Regions from separate parts of the Faecalimicrobium sp. JNUCC 81 genome, predicted to be linked through region 1. Evidence: riboswitches for the same ligand, from Rfam matches in the RefSeq annotation. Region 1 holds a riboswitch; each other region holds the start of a gene.
What was found. Region 1 has a riboswitch for lysine ahead of JNUCC81_RS13205 (Na+/H+ antiporter NhaC family protein). Riboswitches for the same ligand answer to the same signal wherever they lie in the genome.
Positions count from the first base shown of each region.

Region 2: another riboswitch for lysine. It lies ahead of JNUCC81_RS12305 (amino acid permease); the one in region 1 lies ahead of JNUCC81_RS13205 (Na+/H+ antiporter NhaC family protein).
Region 3: another riboswitch for lysine. It lies ahead of nhaC (Na+/H+ antiporter NhaC); the one in region 1 lies ahead of JNUCC81_RS13205 (Na+/H+ antiporter NhaC family protein).
Region 4: another riboswitch for lysine. It lies ahead of lysA (diaminopimelate decarboxylase); the one in region 1 lies ahead of JNUCC81_RS13205 (Na+/H+ antiporter NhaC family protein).

Region 1 is NZ_CM132203.1:2,630,203-2,635,633, reverse strand. Features, by position in the region: gene asnB (asparagine synthase (glutamine-hydrolyzing)) at 1-1,229, shown strand, start outside; gene aspD (aspartate 4-decarboxylase) at 1,343-2,995, opposite strand; lysine riboswitch at 3,469-3,644, shown strand; gene JNUCC81_RS13205 (Na+/H+ antiporter NhaC family protein) at 3,759-5,431, shown strand, end outside.
Region 2 is NZ_CM132203.1:2,447,114-2,452,544, reverse strand. Features, by position in the region: gene JNUCC81_RS12310 (CD0519/CD1768 family membrane protein) at 1-1,003, shown strand, start outside; gene JNUCC81_RS12305 (amino acid permease) at 1,052-2,506, opposite strand; lysine riboswitch at 2,655-2,824, opposite strand; gene JNUCC81_RS12300 (hypothetical protein) at 2,985-3,128, opposite strand; gene JNUCC81_RS12295 (Na/Pi cotransporter family protein) at 3,313-4,908, shown strand; gene JNUCC81_RS12290 (acyl-CoA dehydratase activase-related protein) at 5,111-5,431, shown strand, end outside.
Region 3 is NZ_CM132203.1:1,323,393-1,328,823, reverse strand. Features, by position in the region: gene JNUCC81_RS06645 (ribonuclease H1 domain-containing protein) at 1-577, opposite strand, end outside; lysine riboswitch at 744-918, shown strand; gene nhaC (Na+/H+ antiporter NhaC) at 1,039-2,469, shown strand; gene JNUCC81_RS06635 (calcium/sodium antiporter) at 2,523-3,476, opposite strand; gene JNUCC81_RS06630 (AbgT family transporter) at 3,614-5,209, opposite strand.
Region 4 is NZ_CM132203.1:1,785,408-1,790,838, reverse strand. Features, by position in the region: gene rbr (rubrerythrin) at 1-62, opposite strand, end outside; gene JNUCC81_RS08835 (hypothetical protein) at 241-366, opposite strand; gene JNUCC81_RS08830 (sensor histidine kinase) at 399-1,655, opposite strand; gene lysA (diaminopimelate decarboxylase) at 1,968-3,278, opposite strand; lysine riboswitch at 3,367-3,543, opposite strand; gene JNUCC81_RS08820 (DUF3221 domain-containing protein) at 3,798-4,148, shown strand; gene brnQ (branched-chain amino acid transport system II carrier protein) at 4,555-5,431, shown strand, end outside.

The sequences.
Region 1 (5,431 bases):
TTACAATAAAAGATAACAAATTAGTTTTAAATAAATACTATGATGTAGAGTTAATTGGAGATAAAGATGTTACATCTAAAGATGTACAAAATGTTATTGTAGATTCTATAACAAAACATATGGTGGCAAATGTTGAAGTAGGAACGTTTTTATCTGGAGGAATAGACTCAGCTATAGTGGCATCTGTAGCATCTAGTATAAACCCTAACATAAAATCATTTTCAATAGGGTTTGGAGTACAAGGATATGATGAATTAGAAGTTGCTAAAAAAACGGCAGATGCTTTAGGGATAGAGAATATAGCAATTAATGTAAGCCAAGATGAATATATAAAAGCACTTCCTAAAGTATTTTATTATTTAGATGACCCTGTTGCAGATCCATCTGAAGTGGGGATATATTTTTTATCTAAAGAAGCTAAAAAACATGTTACTGTAGTACTATCAGGAGAAGGCGCAGATGAACTATTTGGAGGGTATAATATATATAAAGAGTACAATAGCGTAAAAAATATACAAAGTATGCCAGAGAGTGTAAAGAAGTTTATAAATAAAGTTTCAGAGACTATGCCTAATATTAAAGGGAAAAGTTACTTACATAGAGCTAGTACTCCTTTAAATAGTAGATATATAGGAAATGCTAAAATATTTGATAATGATGAGGTAAAATTAATTTTAAAAAATTATAATGAAGAACATAAATATCAAAATATATTAGCTTCAATATACAATGAAGCTAATAAGAAAAATTATGATTATGTCACAACAATGCAGTACATAGATATAAACACATGGCTTCAAGGCGATATTTTGCAAAAAGCTGATAAAATGTCTATGTCTCAATCTATAGAACTTAGAGTTCCATTTTTAGATAAAGAAGTATTAGAAACATCTAAACATTTAAAGTTGCATCAAAAAATTAGTAAAGATAATACGAAAGTGTTACTTAGAGAAGCATTTAAAGATATAGTACCTAAGCATATGGTACAAAAGAAAAAGCTAGGTTTTCCAACTCCAATAAGAGTATGGCTTAAAGAAGATCTAGGAGATGTTGTTAGAAAGACTATAAATGAAGCCGATGTTAATAATTTTATAAATAAAAATTATGCATTAGGGCTTTTAGATAATCATATTAAAAATAAAGAAGATAACTCAAGAAAAATTTGGACAATATTTGCATTTTGCTTGTGGCATCAAATTCATATAGAGAAACAAAATATAAATTTCTAAAAAATTCGCTTCGCTCATATTGCTCAAGTAATTCGCCAACACGTTGATCAAACGACTACGTCCGTTACTTAAGTTTAGTTGTTGGGATTATAAAAATAGCTAAGGTTATAACCTTAGCTATTTTTTAGTAATACACAATTATTAGAACTTGAATTTTTCCAAGCTTTTAAATATTCACTTAATATTCTCTTTATAGATTTTCCTATTTTAGGATAATCTTCATCATGAAGATTTGCCAGAGAAACTCTTATGGACCAATTTGGTCCAGCGAACCCACCTCCACTAAGTAAAACAACAGAGTAATCATTTGCTAATTTATATAAAATATCTACTGGAGCGTAATTAGATTTAATATAATTTACAAAATCTTCTCCATAACTGACCCTAGCCCATTGTTCTATATCAAATTGAGTATAATAATAAGCATTGTTTTTATCCTCATTTAAAGGTACTTGTAAAGCGTTGTATAATAATTCTTGACGTTTTCTACAAATACTGATGTTAAGTGCTTTATAATCATTTTCAATATCGATTAAAGCAAAAGCAGAGAAAAATGCCATTTGAACTTGTTGTGGAGTAGAAAGTCCAGCAGTGTGGTTAAGTGCAACAAGCCTACTATCAGCAACTATTCTATCCATAAAAGAAATAGTTGATGGATTAAGCCTCATATCACCATAACGTCTATCTAAAGATTTCTTTAAATTATCGTCTAAATCGTTAATTCTTTTATCAAATACATTATTTTCATGAAGTGCCATTGTACCTAATCTCCAACCAGTAACACCAAAGTATTTAGAGTAAGAGTATACACCAATTGTATTATAAGGAAGTTTAGCCATTAAGGAAGTAAAGTCATTAACAAAAGTTCCATAAACGTCATCAGAGATAATCATTAAATCTTTATTGAAATTTTTAACTACATCTACTAAATTATTAGCAGATTCATCACTTATAGCTATAGAAGCTGGATTATTAGGATTAACAACAAATAAAGCTTTAATAGATGTATCTTTAAGTTTTTCTAACTCTTTTTTTGAGTATTGCCAAGTATGATTTCCAAAAGAGTCAACTTCATCTGCATTTATGTTTATAACATCGAATTCATACTTAGGTAGATGAGGAATTTCAAGATAAGGAGTGAAAATAGGTGTCATGATAGCTATTTTATCACCTTTTCTTAAAAGCTCATTAGCCATTAAAGAATCAAAAATGTAACACATAGCTGCAGTAGCGCCTTCAACAGCAAATATTTCTAAATTTCCACCTAAATTTATATCATACTTCATCTCTTGTACTAAATAATTATGAACTATTTTTTCTATATGAGGTAGCATTCTATCAGGTACTGGATAATTGTCTCCAATTATAGCATCAGCTAATTCATAAATAAAATTATCTCCATCAAAATTTAATTCATTTATACCATAATCAATTATGGCTCTTAAAAGGTTTATACCTGGCATATTACTATTATCTTCTATATATTTATAAAATCGTTTACAAATACCTTCTCTTTGAGGCATCCCAGCTAAGTCACCTAAATCCCAATTTAAGCGAGTTTCATTAACTGCAAATTGTCCAAATGTAAAGAATGCTTCTCTTGGAGTTGCAGCAGTCCAATTTGGATTTCCTCTGCCTGCATCAAGCATAGCTATATTTTTTATTTCAGCATTGTATTTTGCTAAATCTATTAATTTATCCTTAAATTCAAATGGACTAATTTTTCCATACATCATTTTTACTTCTTCGTAAGTATATTTTTTCATACTAAAAACTCTCCTCAATAACCAATAATTAAAATCTAACATACTTGATTATAATATAGTTATTGTTAAAAAGTAAATAAAAAAATAAAGCGTTTGACAAAAAACGCCGTTATAAAAATAAAGGAGAAATAAAAAACACTTAATTAATTAAACTTACATGAATGTAAAATAAAAAAGATTAAAATAAAATTTAAATTTATCTTAATAGAACTTAAAAATTTAATAAATTTATATAAATTTAAAATATCATTTTTTATACATTTATAATATAAATTTAATAAAATTCTTTTAATAATTTTATATTTTGACATTAAATATTATGAAAAATAAAAAATATTCAAATTTTTCAAGAAGTATTTATAAATATTATCATAAAATTTAATAAATGTAAATTAAAATAAAAAAGATTCAAAATTGTCTTGCAACTTATAAAAGTATAATGTATACTCTACTTAAATTAAAAGTGAATAAACATAAAGGGTAGAGGCGCGATACTTATCAGTACTAATAATGAGGTAAGCACAAAGACTTATTAGGAAAGGAATTATCGCCGAAGTATATAACTGATGCTTTAAGGTTATATGTCTGGGGATGCATAAAATATATGCATCACTGTCACAAACTTGTTTTGTGGTGAGCTACATTTAAGGAATTATTATAGTATAGTTTTATTTGTGTACATAATTTTATAGCCTTGAGTGTAAACTCAAGGCTTTTTTTATACCCTAAACCTATTCACAAAAATAAATAAGGGGGAATTTTTATGAACAGTAGAAATTTAAGGATTATATTTTTAACAATGATAGTATTCTTACTATCATCACCATTAGTTTTTGCAGCTGAGGCTGATATTGCATCAATTAATTCACAAAAATTTGGAGTATTTACTTTAATACCGCCAATAGTAGCAATAATACTTGCATTTATAACTAAAAACGTAGTAGTTTCTCTATTTATAGGTATTATGTCAGGAAGTTTCATAATTAGTTTATCAAACACTAATATGCTTAATGCGTTAATATTATCATTTTTAGATGTAGTAAACAGAGCATTGAGTTCATTAGCTGATCCATGGAATGCAGGTATAATACTTCAAGTTTTAGCAATTGGTGGAGTAATAAACCTTGTAGCTAAGATGGGTGGAGCTAAAGCTATAGCTGAAGCTCTTGCTAAAAGAGCAAAAACTCCAAAAGGAACACAAATGATAACATGGTTTTCAGGACTTTTAGTATTCTTTGATGACTATGCAAATTCATTAATAATAGGTCCGATGATGAGACCAGTAGCTGATAAAATGAAAATATCTAGAGAAAGATTAGCTTTCATAATAGATGCTACAGCAGCACCAATAGCAGGCCTTGCTATAATATCAACATGGATAGGACTTGAAGTTGGACTTATAAATGATGCATTTGTAGGTATAGGAGTAGAGACAGATGCTTTTGGAGTATTTTTAAATACTATACCATATAGATTCTACAATATATTAATATTAGCATTTATAGTAGTGACAACATTATTAATGAAAGATTTTGGTCCAATGAGAAAGGCGGAATTAAAGGCTAGAAGAAGTGGTTTAACCAACCTAGAAGTTGCAACTACTAAAGATGAGCACTCAGATTTAGAACCAAAAGAAGGTGTTAAATTAAGTATATGGAATGCAATAATACCAATAGGTACTTTAATAGTAACTGCATTAATAGCATTTTACTATAGTGGATATTCATCTATAATGGCTTCAGATGATGCTACTTTAATAGAATTATTTAAATTATCACCATTCTCATTTGAGTCGATAAGAGAAGCTTTTAGTGCATCTGATGCATCAATAGCTTTATTCCAATCAGCATTATTTGCAGGAATAGTTGCGATGGTTATGGCGGTGAGTAAGAAAATATTTACAGTTAGTGAAGCAATAGATGTTTGGGTGGATGGTATGAAAACTTTAGTAATAACAGGTGTTATATTAATACTTGCTTGGTCATTAAGTTCAGTAATAAAAGAATTAGGTACAGCTAAATATTTAGTAGAATTATTATCAGGTACATTACCATATTTCTTATTACCAAGTATAATATTTATATTAGGAGCTGTAATATCATTTTCTACAGGAACAGCTTATGGAACAATGGGAATATTAATGCCTTTAGCAGTACCTCTAGCTCACTCAATAAATCCAGAAATGTCATTTATAATAGTAAGTACAAGCGCAGTTTTAACAGGTGCTATATTTGGAGATCATTGTTCACCCATATCAGATACAACAATATTATCATCTATGGGGGCTGGATGTGATCATATAGAACATGTTAAGACACAAATGCCATATGCATTATTTGTGGCGGCGATAACAGTCTTATTTGGATATATACCAGCAGGATTTGGTTTACCTATTTATATAGTTTTACCAATTTCGATATTAGCAATTTATGTAGG
Region 2 (5,431 bases), 180 kb from region 1:
ATTTTTAATAATGGCAATGGCAGTATTAGCAGGTGCATTAAGTGCACTATTATCAGAGTTTGGTGTAATAGAACTACTTAACAAAATATTTGCCATTTTTATGAAACCCTTATATGGACTACCCGGAGCGAGCATAGCTGGTGCAATAACTACTTATTTATCAGATAACCCTGCAATAATATCATTTAGCAAAGATAAATCATTTACTAAATATTTTAAAAACTATCAAATCCCAGCTTTATGTAATTTAGGTACATCTTTTGGAATGGGACTTATAGTAACTACATTTATGATATCTCAAGGTGAACAGTATGTATTACCTGCAATAATAGGAAATATTGGTGCGATAATAGGAAGTATCGTAAGTGTAAGGATAATGTTACACTTTACAAAAAAGTTTTATAAGTATAGTTCTGAGCAAGATTTAAGTAATTTAAAATTATCTAGAAGTGAAGATTTAAGAGAGATTAGAGAAGGAAATGTATTCCAGAGGTTTTTAGATGCAATGTTAGAAGGGGGAAAAAGTGGAGTAGAATTAGGACTAGCGATAATACCGGGAGTGCTAGTTGTATGTACCGTAGTAATGTTATTAACATTTGGTCCATCTACTGATCCTAATACTGGGGCTGCAGTATATACAGGTGCAGCATATGAAGGTATAGGACTGCTTCCAATTATAGGAGAAAAGCTTAGATTTATATTAGAGCCATTATTTGGTTTTACATCACCAGAAGCTATATCATTCCCAATTACATCATTAGGGGCTGTTGGAGCAGCGATGTCACTTGTACCTAAGTTTATAACAGATGGCATAGTAACTCCAAATGATATAGCAGTATTTACAGCTATGGGAATGTGTTGGAGTGGATATTTAAGTACGCATGTAGGTATGATGGATGCTTTAGATGCTAGACAAATAACAAGTAAAGCAATATTATCACATACAATAGGTGGTATATGTGCTGGTGCATCTGCACACTTTATATTTATGCTTGTAGGATAAAAAAGAGTATAGACATTTTGTCTATACTCTTTTTTATATAATAAGTATTTATTTTTTAACTTCTTGTAAATATTTATCAGTATTTTCAGTATAGGTTAAATCAACTTCATTTAGAGGAACAACCTTAGTTTTAAATTTAACTTTATAACCAATATATAATCCTAAAAATAAAGGAATACCGATGTAAGAAGCTATTAGCCCATTAAGGTCAATTCCATCGGGTTTTATATAAGAAAATCCTTGACCTATTATAATAATCATACACATTAATAGTGATAATATAGGTGCAAATGGATACAACTTAGCTTTAAATTTTAAATCTTTTAAATTATTACCTTGATGAACATAAACTTTTCTGAATCTATAGTGACAAATTGCTATACCAAACCATGATATAAATCCAGCAAGTCCAGAGGCAGCAACCAACCAAACATAAACAGTACTTTCTGCAAATATACCCGTCAAGAAACAAAAAGAAGCGACTATAGTAGTTAATATTAAAGCATTTACAGGCACACCTCTTTTATTAGTTTTTGCAAAAATTTTATGAGCCATACCTTCTTTAGCCATAGAATGAAGCATTCTAGTTGATGCATACATACCAGAGTTACCAGCAGATAATACAGAAGTTAATATTACGGCATTCATAAGGGAAGCAGCTCCAGCTATACCTGCTTTTTCAAATACCATTGTAAAAGGGCTTTCAGAAACTCCTGCCTGTGTAAAAGGGATTATAGCACCTAAAACGATTATTGTTCCTAAATAAAATATAAGTATTCTCCAAAATATCGATTTTATAGCTCTTGGGATAGTCTTTTCAGGATTTTCACTTTCACCAGCGGCAACGCCTATAAGTTCTGTACCTTGAAATGAGAAACCTGCAATTAAAAAAATAGCAAATATCGACTTTAATCCACCATGAAATGGACCATCAGATATAAAATAATTATGAAAGCCTATATTACTAGAGCCCATTATTCCAAGTATCATCAAAGTGCCTATTATTAAAAAAATAATTATAGTGACTAATTTTATTCCAGCAAACCAATATTCAGATTCACCGTATGCTTTTGATGATAAAAAGTTTAAAGAAACGATTATAACTAAAAATAATAAGCTCCAATAAATTCCAGAAATATTAGGAAACCAATATTTCATAATTAAAGAACCAGCGACCATTTCAGCTGCTATTGTTATAGCCCAGTTGTACCAGTAATTCCATCCGAGTGCAAACCCAAGTGCAGGGTCTATAAATTTAGAGGCATAGGAACTGAAGGATCCGGATATAGGCATAAAAGTCGCCATTTCTCCTAAACTTGTTATTAAAAAATAAACCATAATACCTACTAAACTATATGCCACTAATGCTCCACCAGGACCAGCTTGATTAATAGTATTTCCCATTGCAAGAAATATACCTGTCCCAATAGAACCACCTAGTGCTATCATATTTAGGTGCCTTGCTTTTAAACCTCTTTTTAACTCTTGACTTTGCTCATTCATTTTAATTATCCTCCTTATGGTAATGTTTTTCCATAAGCAGGTAACTAAGATAATATAAAATTTTTTGACAATAAAAAAGCCATGAGCCTATACCCATGACGAAAATACGAAAACTTCATACAATAATATGAATGTATCGTACGTTTTCATTGAAAATAGCTCTTCACGAATTGTGACAGTCTTATATATATTCTACATAAGTCCAGCAAATAGTATTAAAGCTATTAACTATTCACTTCGGCGAAATTTCCTTTTATATTACTTCATTGAGCTTACCTCCATAATATTACTTTTAAATTTCGCGCCTCTATCTCAGTTATCTACTTGTTGTTTAAAATTATAACTTAAATAAATAATAAGTCAATAGAAAAAAGAAAATGTTTTCTGTATTTAGCTAGTACAAATTTTGATTTATAATATGTAAAAAGCACTACTTTTTTTAATTAAGTAGTGCTTTTGTGAATAAATAATTTAATATCTATTTATGAGAACTTACGGGTCTTGCGGTATTTTGGCTTACAGATCCAGTCTTAGAAGGTCTTAATCTTGGTTCAATATTAAGTTCTTCTGCTATTTCTAATTTTGTATTTTTAGCTTTTTTATTGTTTTTATTTTTAGCCATGATTTCCTCCTTAATACATTTAGTCATTAATAATTTAACCAAGAATTATATTAATATTCTAATGTTATAGGATTAGAAAATACTTATCTAATATTGTTTAAATTAAAGTTTATTTATGAATTATAACTGTAAAAATAGATAATCCTAAGCTTATAATATTTAAACATAAAAAGGAGGGATGCATTTGAATATAGCGATAAGTCTCTTAGGAGGATTAGGACTTTTTTTGTATGGAATGAATTTAATGGGAGAGGGTTTACAAAAATCCGCAGGAGATAAATTAAAAAGAATAATAGAACTTTTAACTAGTAATATAATTATAGGAGTTTTAGTAGGAACACTTGTAACTGCAATTATACAAAGTTCTAGCGCTACTACTGTAATGGTAGTTGGATTTGTAAATGCTGGAATAATGACTTTGAATCAAGCAATAGGAGTTATAATGGGAGCAAATATTGGAACTACAGTTACAGCTCAACTTGTAAGTTTCAATTTAGAAGGTTTAGCTCCTATTACTTTAGGTATAGGTATTATATTATATTTATTTTCATCGAAATCTAAGATAAGAAACTTAGCGGAGATATTACTTGGATTTGGAATTTTATTTACAGGAATGGAGTTTATGAAAGATGCAGTAAAACCATTGGCTGAATTTAAAGGATTTACAGACGCATTAGTAGGATTTGGACAAAGACCTGTATTAGGTTTACTATTAGGTTTTGGAATAACTGCAATTGTTCAAAGTTCAAGTGCTTCTATGGGAATGTTAATAGCTCTTGCATCACAAGGATTAATTCCTTTAAATGCTGCCCTACCAATACTATATGGTCAAAATATTGGTACTTGTGTAACATCAATAATTTCAAGTATTGGAGCTAATAGAAATGCCAAAAGGGCAGCAATTATGCATCTATTATTTAATGTAATAGGAACATTATTATTTTTAATACTTTTAAATAGGCCAACAGTATCTATAGTTACTAAAATAAATCCAAATGATATAGCTAGACAAATAGCTAATACTCATACAATTTTTAACATAGTATCAGTTTTAATTTTACTTCCTTTCTCGAAATATATAGTAAAATTAGCGATGAAAATTGTTCCTAGTGATGCAGATGAAGAAAATAATAAAACTTATCTTGACGAAAGAGTATTGGAGACTCCGTCTATTGCTTTTTCAAATGCTATCAAGGAAACTCTTAAAATGGGAGAAGTTGCTAAAGAATGTTTAGAAAGTTCTATCAAAAGTTTTGTTAATAAGTCAGAAAAAGAAGTGAAGGTAACTTTTGAAAAAGAGAAAATAATTAATGATTTTCAAAAAAGTTTAATAAGCTATCTTTTAAAATTATCTAAAAAATCAATACAACATGATTTAATTGAAGATATAGATAATCTTTTTAGTACTGTAAATGATATTGAAAGAATTGGAGAACATTCAAAAAATATATCTGAACTATCGCAAATAGCAATTGAAAGAAAAGCAAAAATGTCTGATGAAAGTATATCAGAAGTTAGCAATATGTATAAAAAAGTAATGGAAAACTATGAAAATTCTTTAAAACTTATTGATAATAGAGATAAGGATATAGCAATAAAAATAATTAAAATAGAAACTGAAGTAAATAAAATAGAAAAATCTATTCGAGTAAATCATATATCTAGATTAAATAATGATAAGTGTGAAATTGATATGGGAATATTATATATAGAATTAATTAGTAATCTAGAAAGAATTTCAGACCATTGTTCAAACATAGCGAAAAGAACTCTTAAGTAAAAAGGCGTATATATACGCCTTTTTTTATTTAATTAAATTATATAAATCCTATATTTAAAGTATAATTTCAGTATTAAATTTTAAAAAGTAAAATATAGTTCATACAATTATATTTCCAAGAATAAATTACTATTAGTAGAAATTTTACCACCTTAAAATTGCAATAAGAAGTAAATTACATATAAATCGTGGGGGGAATAGAATGGATGGAGTATTTAATTTAGGAATAGATATTGGATCAACAACTATTAAAGCAATAGTAAGTGAAAATAATGATGTAATTTATAAAGAATACAGAAGACATTACTCAGATATAAAAAAATCATTAAAGGAAGTATTAGTTAATATATATGAGAAAATAGGAGATTCGAATATAACTATTATAATAACTGGGTCTGGGGGAATGGATATATCAAAAGCTTTAAATATTGAATTTATTCAAGAAGTAATTTGTAGCACAAGTGCAATACAGAGATTTTATCCAGATACAGATGTAATAATAGAACTTGGAGGAGAAGATGCA
Region 3 (5,431 bases), 1.3 Mb from region 1:
TATCAGCTTCTTCATTATATTTATCACCAGAGTGTGCTTTAACCTTAACAAACTTAACATTTAACTTATCTTTTATTGAATCATAAAACTTTTTATATTCTATAGTACCTTCTTTATTGGTTTTCCATGCTCCTATGCACCACTTTTCAATGCCTTCATAATCAAAATAAAGTGTTAAATTTTCTATATTATTACTTATACAATATCTCATAGCAATTTTAGAAGCTTCTATCTCCCCTGCTACGTTTCTCATACTCACAAGAGATTCATCTTCCCCTTTTACACTATAAGTTTTTTGTACTATGTTATCTTTTATCATAACTATACCTGATCCATATGCTCTAAGAGAATGTTCATAGCTTCCATCTACATAGGCTTCTATACTATTTTGGGGATTTTTTGAAATTGTAGCTTTATTACCTTCTATATATTCTTTTGCTTCATCAATTGTAGTAAAACTTTTATACTCTGCTCCAGAATATCCATCTACTTGCATCTTACATTCATTCCAAGTATTAAATATTCCAGTCTTTTTTCCTTTTCTTACCGCATAAAATTTCTTCTTGCTCAATCTCATCACTCCCTTGCATGTTTTACATACTATATTCTAACCTAAACACATTGAATTTAAAAGTTTTATTTAGTTATCCAAATTTTGATAATATGCTACTTTTTTCTTTTTTAACTTTAAAAATAAAAAAATATATGATATAATTTATTTATCAAATTAAATATCGGATATAACTAATGGTAGAGGTCGCATCGTTAATAAGTAGTTTTGTGGAGGTAAGCACGAAGAAGCAAAATAAAAGGTAACTGTGCCGAAACATATAAGTAACGCTTTAAATCTTATATGTTGGGGTCATATATAATATATATGGCACTGTCACAATTATATTGTGGAGTACTATCTTTAGATTAAGTATACTATTCATTTTTTGAATGCTTAAGTCTAGGATAAGTTCTTTTATCCTGGACTTTTTTTAATATCTAATTTCTCCTTGACGTTATATTCGACATACATTACAGGAGGATTTTATGAAAACAAGAGAAAAAAAACAAGCAACACTTTTTGATTCGCTGTTGTGCTTAGGTTTTTTAGTTGCAGTGCTAGTGACGTGTTTAGTAGTATTAAAAGAATATGAAATATCTGCACATATACCTTTAGTATTAGGAGGAGTATTTGCAGCAACAGTCGCAGTTATTAAACTTGGTTATACTTGGAAAGAACTTGAAGAAGGAATTTTAGCTTCTATAAATACAACTATGCAAGCAATACTTATTTTATTAATTGTAGGTATGTTAATAGGAACTTGGATTATATCTGGTGTAGTTCCATCTATGATATATTGGGGACTTAACATTTTATCTCCAGGAATATTCTTAGTAGCTACAACATTAATATGTGCCATAGTATCCATATCTACAGGTTCTTCTTGGACTACTGCTGGTACTATAGGTATCGCTTTATTAGGTATTGGTAGTGCACTTGGTATTCCTGTTCAAATAATAGCAGGTGCTATAATCTCTGGTGCTTACTTTGGAGATAAGATGTCACCTTTATCTGATACAACTAACTTAGCTCCAGCGATGGCTGGTACTAACCTATTTGATCATGTTAAGCACATGCTATATACTACTGTTCCAGCTTTAGTTATATCTCTTATACTTTACGCTATAATAGGTATGAAATATGCTGGCAGCCAAATAGATACTACTCAAATAGCACAAATACAAAATGCACTTTTAGGTAATTATAATACGTTATCACCATTTTTACTTTTAGTCCCTGCATCAGTTATAATATTAGTTATACTAAAAGTTCCAGCAATTCCTGGACTAATATTTGGTGCCTTATTGGGAGGGGTTATAGCTGTTATATTCCAAGGTGCATCTATAGCTGATGTAATTTTAGTCGCTAAAGGTGGATATGTATCAACTACTGGTATGGATTTTGTTGATCAATTACTTAGTCGTGGTGGCCTTGATAGTATGTTAGGAACTGTATCTTTAATGCTTTGCGCTTTGACTACTGGCGGTATATTAGAAAGAACAGGTATGCTTGAAGCTTTAGCAAAGGCTATATTAAAAGTAGCTAAAGGTACTTTTGGATTAATCGCCGCAACAATATTTACTTGTATAGGCACTAACTTAGCTGTAGCAGATCAATATTTAGCTATAGTAATACCAGGAAGTATGTACAAAGAGGCATTTATAAAGCAGGGATTATCTCCTAAGAATTTATCTCGCGCGTTAGAAGATAGTGCTACAATAACTTCACCTTTAATTCCTTGGAATACTTGTGGGGCTTATATGTCTGCTACTCTTGGGGTTGGATCTTTTGCATTTTTACCTTTTGCATTTTTAAACCTACTTTGTCCTCTAATATCATTATTCTATGGCGCAACTGGTATAACAATATCAAAACTATCAGAAGAAGAAAAACTTGAATTAAGTATAGAAAGTTAAGTACAAAAAGAGCGTTGTTTATAGCAACGCTCTTTTTATACTCAGTTAAATTTTTATTGTCTTATTATTATAAATGCCATATATGCTATATACATTAATGATAATAAAGCACCCTCTCCTTTATTAATCTTTCTCTTAGTTGCTGATAATATATAACCTAATACTGTCACAATTATCATAATTAACATATCTATAAATACTATTGGATGTATTTGTATGTTATGTATAGTCGATGATATTCCTAACACAAATAAGATATTAAATATATTTGATCCAACCACATTACCTATTGCTATATCACTTTCACCTTTTCTAGCTGCAATTATGCTGGTAACAAATTCCGGAAGTGATGTTCCTATAGCTACTATTGTAAGACCTACTAAGTTTTGACTCATACCCCAAGATAGCGCTATATCACTTGCTGAATTTACAACTACGTTACCACCTATAATTATCCCTAAAATACCAAGTATACTCATTATTATACTTTTACTCATAGACATTGGTTGACTTGTCTGTTCTATTTCCATTTCTTCTTTTGATGTAATTGCCATTTCTATTAAGTAATACATAAATATAGAAAACAATACTAATAGTATTAAACCATCTGCTCTAGTTAGTAAGTTTTGATTATATCCTTGAAACTTAGTATCATGCGCTAATATCATTAATACTATTGATGCTAAAATTGCAAAAGGAAACTCTTTTATTATAGTACTTTTTTGTACTTTTATAGGATTTATTATAGATGCAATACCTACAACAAATAATAGATTAAATATATTTGATCCAACTACGTTTGCAATTACCATATCATTATTTCCCTGTAATGCTGCTGTTATACTTACAGCTGCTTCTGGTGCACTTGTGCCAAATGCCACTATTGTAAGCCCTATAATTAATGATGGTACATTAAAAATTTTAGCTATTGAAGATGAGCCTGATACAAATGCATCCGCTCCTTTTATAAGAAGTATAAAACCTATTAGCAATAATATATAACTCATATAAATTCTCCTTAAATTTATTTAAATACAATTATTATATATTTTTTCTAAAATGTCTTATCTTATTCAAAATGTAATCATAATATATAAAAAAGCACTTCTATTAGATAGAAGTGCTTAAAATTCTTAATTTAGCTTTATGCTGGGTAATGTAATAATGCTCCTGGTCCTAATGGTACTCCTAACATCATCCATATTCCAAGTAATATTATCCATCCTATTAGGAATATTATTGTATACGGTATCATTGTAGATATTAATGTACCTATACCAGCTTTTTTATCATGTTTTTGAGCAAATATAACTATCATCGCAAAGTAACTCATAAGTGGTGATATTATATTTGTAGTCGAATCACCTATTCTATATGCTACCTGTGTTAATTCCGGAGATATTCCAAGTTTCATAAACATTGGTAAAAATACTGGAGCCATTATTGCCCACTTAGCTGAAGCTGATCCCATAAATAAGTTTATAAATCCTGCAAATAATACAAATACTACCATAAGAACTATCTTATTCATATTCATTGATTGTAGTAAGTTTGCACCTTCTATTGCAAGTATTGTACCTAAGTTAGTATATGCGAAGTATTGTACAAATTGTGCCATAACAAACGCTAATGCTATATATCCACCCATTGAACTCATTGCTTTACCCATTTCACTACATACATCTCTATGATTTTTAAATTGGCCTGAAGTTCTACCATAAACTATAGCTGCTACGAAGAATATTATGGCCATTAAAGGTACGAATCCATTCATTAATGGAGAATGATCTATTATAGATGCTACAAATCCATTAGTTTTTTCAACTTCTAAGTTTCTAAGTAATGAATTTGGCACTAATGTTATAACTATTATAGCAGCTATCATTAGTAAAACCACTAAATTAGTAACTTTTAATGCTTTATTTTCTTTATCAGTTAAGTTTCTTAAATCATCATCTTCTTTAGATAAACTTGAGCCACCTTTGTAAGCACCTAATCTTGGTTCAACTATTTTATCTGTTATAAACCAACCTAAAAAAGTTATTAAGAATGTAGATACCATCATGAAAAACATATTTGAAGTTGCTGTAACTGTATATGTAGGATCTATCATTCTTGCAGCTTCGGTAGATATACCCGCAAGCATTGGATCTATAGTACCAACTATTAAGTTTGCACTAAATCCTCCAGATACCCCAGCAAACCCTGCTGCAAGACCTGCAAGTGGATGTCTACCAAATGACATAAATATAAGTGCTCCAAGTGGGACTAATACAACATATCCTGCATCACTTGCTATGTTTGACATAACTCCTAAAAATACTACCATTGGTGTAACTAATTGTGCAGGTGTTACTGATACTGTCTTTTTAAGAAGTGCTGATATATACCCACTTCCTTCTGCAGTACCTATACCTAACATACCAACTAAAACCATTCCAAGTGGTGCAAAGTTAACAAAGTTAGATACAGCATTTTCTAACATATAAGCTATACCTTTTTTTGAAAGTAAACTTATTGCTGGTATTGTTTGTTGTTCTAGAGTGTTTGTTGTTCTATTTATTAATTCACCTTCTACTGAAAGTCCTGTTGCTGCTGCTATTGCAGATATAATCATGATTGCTAAACAAAATAGTCCAAATAATGCTATTGGATGCGGAAGTTTATTACCTACAGTCTCAATACCATCTAGACATTTACCAAATAAGTTCTTTTTTTCTTTTGCCACTGTATTACTCATTTGTTTCCCCCCTAAATGTATTCTTATGTAAAAATTTTCTTTTATATGTAATTTATTATATCAACATTTTTTTCATTGTCAATACAATTATACAAATTTTCTATAAATTTAAATAAATACATAGTTGACTTTCATTTTTTCATTCACAAGTTATATTATGTATACATAATTCTATATCATATCTTAAGTTAATAAATAAAAAAATCTAGTTAATTCAATGCT
Region 4 (5,431 bases), 840 kb from region 1:
TGTGTTTCACCTGCAAAAGATTTCATTAAGTTTTCAGCTGTTTTTGTTCCATTTAAAGTCATAGTCAATCCCCCATCTCTTATAAGTTTTGGTTACTTTTTCTATATGCTAACATATTATTAATTAATTTTCAATCCATAATTTTCCATTAACATACGTTTATATTTAATATATAATGTAAATTTGTAACTTTTTTTAATAAAAATTATAATTTTACTTAATTGATATAATATTAACTATTTAATATACTAAATTTATCAAAATATTTATATAAATTAATGATTCATAAACTCCCTTTGATGCAAATATATTTTTTAATACTTTATCTTCCCATTTACTTTTTATAAAATTTAATACTTTGAACATAAAAAATAGATAGGAAAATCCCTATCTACTTTTTATTCTTTAAATATTATTTTAAACTCTGTAAAATCATTATTACTTGATACACTTAGTTCTCCATTATTTTTTTCAACTAACTCTTTTACTATAGCCAGTCCAAAACCATTTTCACTACTTTTTTTAGTTGTAAATCCTGGTTCAAATATCTTATTTATAATTTCATCATTTATCTTAGGACCATTATTTTTAATGTTTATATACACATTTCCAAATATTTTATAAGTTTTTATAACTATTAAACCATTTTCACCCATAGCAGTAACTGCATTACTAATTATATTAGAAATTATTCTTTGAAGATCGTACTCTGAAATATCAATTTTTGATACATTGTACTCTTCTTCTACAATTACATTTATGTTATTTGTTGTTATTGAGTTTACAATAACTGATATAATAGATTCTGAATTGGATAATACTTTTAAATTATCCGAAATAGAGTTATTCCCATTTATAATATCTCTTAAAACACCACCTAATCTCTCATATTGTTCCATTATATAAAGCCCATTTACATATGAAATTTGAGATCCATAGTCATGCTTAACCTTTTTTAATTCATTATTCTTATTCTGTAAGGCTTTATTTAGTTTACTTATTTCATCCATTTTATTTTTTGTATTAACAAAATATAATAGTAAAAATACTAAAAGTAATAATAAAAAAATTATAAATAGATTTTTGAAAAATATACTATCATTTCCATGAATTATTAGTGAAAGAGACAGTATAGTATCAAGAGAAAAAGTTACTATAATAGAAATATCAAATCCATATCTTTTTTTACTTATAAATTGGTATATATTGTATAATTTATCAACATATAATAAAATTAAAAATTCTATTAGCATCATTGGTATATACATAACTACTATTGTAGAAATTTCTTTATTATTTATCGAGACCAAACTTTGCACATATGACCATTGTATATTCCCAAATACAATAGATGTTGCTTGAAATAGAAAGTAAGTTATTACATATGCAATTATTATTTTTTCATAGTTTTTAATATAAAAACAAGTTAATATCACCATACATGATATATTCATAGATATAATTGATAAAGATGTTCCTCCCATTATACGGGTCAATGTAGATATAGATAAAAACATTGCAATTATATTTATTGCTAACCTTATGTGATTTGCTTTACCTTGGATTAGTCCATCTTTTTTGACACAATAGTAAGGAATATATGCTAATAAAACTGATTGTATTATAGTGTTAATCAAATCTGCTATTTGTAGCATAAATTAATCTCCTTTGTATTTTTTTATTAAGTCTGAATATATGTTATTTTTTAGCTTCGCAGTCGTTTTTTGTCATATATTGTTTCATTTTAGATTATAGCATAATTTAAAAATAAAGTATTTATATTTTATTTAGTTATATTGATTTTTTTATGTTTATTTTAATTATTTATTGAAATTTACCTAGTCATATTTTTAGTATTGATAGTAATAATAAATTATATTTAAATATTATAAAAAAATAAAGTAGACTATAAATCGTAAATAATATTTATAATCTACTTTATTATAAGTTTAATATATAAGTTTTATTTAATATGTTAGCTCTAATTGCATCTCTAATTCTAAAAGTTCTTCATAACTTTGTCTTTTACATATTAATCTAGAGTTTCCATTTGATACTGATACTACTGCTGGTTTAGGCATTTTATTATAATTTGACGCCATTGAATAACCATAAGCTCCTGTTGAAGATACTACTAATATATCTGAAGTTTCTATATCCATTATATTTACATCTTTTATTAATATATCTCCACTTTCACAACATTTACCTGCTATTGTAACTTTATTCACTTCATTATGATCCATTTTACTTGCAATAGAGCACTCGTATTTAGCTTTATATAGAGATGGTCTTATATTATCTGTCATCCCTCCATCTACACTTACATAAGTTCTAACATTTTTTATGCTTTTTATGGAACCTACTGTATAAAGTGTACTTCCGGCATTTGCAACTACTGATCTTCCAGGTTCTATTACAAGTATCGGAACTTTTATTCCTATATCTCTACAGACTTCTTTTGCCTTACTAATTATAGCTTCACAATATTCTTTTATCGTTTTGACATTATCTTTTTTGGTATAATAGACACCCATTCCGCCACCTAAGTCAACTTCATTTATTTCTATATTGAATTTTTCTTTTATACTTTTTACTAAATTCATCATTATTACCACTTCATCTAAGTAAGGATCTATATCAAATATTTGAGACCCTATATGAGCATGAATGCCTACTAGTTCTATATTTTTATATTTTTTTACTTCTTCTATTGCTCTATCTAAATCCCCATTTTCAAGTACAAATCCAAATTTAGAATCTATCTGACCCGTTTTTATATAATTATGTGTATGAGCCTCTATCCCAGGAGTTATTCTAAAATATATTTTCTGTTTTTTATTTTCTCTATTACAAATCTTTTCTATTAAATCAAGTTCATAAAAATTATCTACCACAAATCTTCCTACACCTAAGTTTATTCCCATTTCTACTTCATCCATCGTTTTATTACTTCCATGAAATAATATTTTCTCCATTGGAAAATTTGCTTTGTGTGCAGTATACAACTCTCCTCCTGATACTACATCTAGATACATCTTCTCCTCATTTATAAGATTACACATATATATTGGTAAAAATGCCTTACCTGCATAAGCCACTCTATTTTCATCTTCTTCCACTCTAAAATACTTTACAAATTTTTTGCAGTTATCTCTTGCTAACTCTTCATCAAATACATAAAGCGGAGTTAAATATTTTTCTCTAAGTTCACTGCAACTTACATTTCCTATATATAATTGATTATTTCTTACAGACATACTTCCATGAAGTTTCATTATATTACCTCCCTTAATATATAAAAAATCCCTTAAGTTACACTTAAGGGATATAAATATCATAAATAATAAACCACTATTATGATTCCTCAAATGTAGCTCAACACAAATTAAATTTGTGACAGTGATGCATATATTTTATACATCCCCAGGTATATAACTTTAAAGCATAGGTTATATCCTTCGGCGATAATTCCTTTTCTAATAAATCATTGTGCTTACCTCATTATTAGTACTCATAAGTACCGCGACCTCTACAGTATCTATTTAGTTTTCGTTTTTCTTAAAAAGATTATACTCTTTAGTTTTTTATTGTGCAATATTTAATGTTATTTTTAATATTTTTTATTATATTTATTCATTCATATATGTTCTCCATAAATTTATTAAATTAATCATCAAATTTGTTATAGATTTATTACCGCCTGAAATTCATATATAAAAAGTGTACATGTCTTATTGTAAATAACAATATACTATTATTAAGAGTTTTAATTAATTTATTTGGGGGATTTAAAAATGAAAAAAATTTTACTACTTTTGTCCATAATATCACTATTTACAGTTGGTTGTTCTTCTGATAATAACCAAGGAAAAATTGATATAAGAGGAAAAGTAACGTCTATAAATATAGATGAAGATAATTCAACGCTACTTGTAGAAGGTAAATTAGAAGATGATACAAATTACGATGAGGCATACGTTAATATAACTAAAGATACAAAGATTCAAAAATATGATATGGATAATTCATTTGATTTTTCTGAATTAGAGTTAGGTTTTATTGTTGAAGTAACATTTAAAGGCTCTGTAAAAGAAACCTCTCCTGTACAAGGGACTGCTCAAACCCTTAAGATCATTAGTGAATAGTTAATATATACACACTATAAAAGTATAATTAAGTTAACTTTTTTTGAAAATTTGTCTTGCATTTTAAAGATTTACTATATATAATAGGTTTTAACAAATAAAAATTAAATCTGTATTAAAAAAATAAGGAGTTTTAAGATGATAAAAAATATGAACTTGACTAATATATCAAAACTTAATATATTTTATTTTAGCTATTATAGTTAAGTTTGTATTTATGATGAATATATAAATCATGGATACAAACTAAATTGTTTGTATCTATGATGGCTAAAATTAATTTGTTATGCAAATTGCCACATAGATAGACACTATGTGGTTTTTATAATCCTAGGCCTTTAAAAGCCACATAGTGAATGTACTATGTGGCTTTTTTATATTAAAAATAAAGAAAAGAGGAAAGACTATGAAAAAATTTAAAGATATAATTATTGTTGGTTTTGCATTATTTTCACTATTATTTGGAGCTGGAAACTTAATTTTCCCCCCCTACATAGGAGTAACCTCGGGTAGTCAATGGTTAATCAGTTTCTTGGGTTTCTTATTTGCTGATGTTGGGATTATAATACTTTCAATTATATCAGTTGCAAAAGCTGGATCTTACCAAGCAGTTGTTCAAAAAGCTGGTAAGAAGTTTGGATTTAGTTTAGAAGTTATAATGATGCTTTGTCTTGGACCTATTTTAGTTGTTCCAAGAACAGCTGCTACAACTTTTGAAATGAGTATACAGCCATTATTTAGCTCTATTAATCCAATTATTTTCTCAGTATTATTTTTTACATTGACACTTTTATTAACTATAAGACCCACTAAAGTAATGGATATCATAGGGAAATTTTTAACACCTGTATTACTAATCACCCTAGCTATCTTAATAATAAAAGGAATTGCCTCACCTATTGGAAATTTAAATACTAATATAAATAATAATAGCTTATTCTCACATGGAATTACTCAAGGTTACCAAACTATGGGTGCACTTGGAGTAGGTGGAGTTGTAGCTCTTGTAATGTCATCATTTTTAGATAAAGGATACAATAATACTTCTAGCATAAAACTTACTATAAAAGCAGCTTTATTAGCAGCTGCAGGGCTTATACTAGTATATAGTGGATTAGCATACTTAGGTGCTACTGCTTCTAATATATATGATTCAAATATATCACAAACAACTTTATTAGTTAATATTTCAAATATGCTTCTAGGAAATACTGGATCATTAATACTTGCTGTAGTTGTTGCTTTTGCATGCCTTACTACATCAATTGGATTAACTTCTGTTA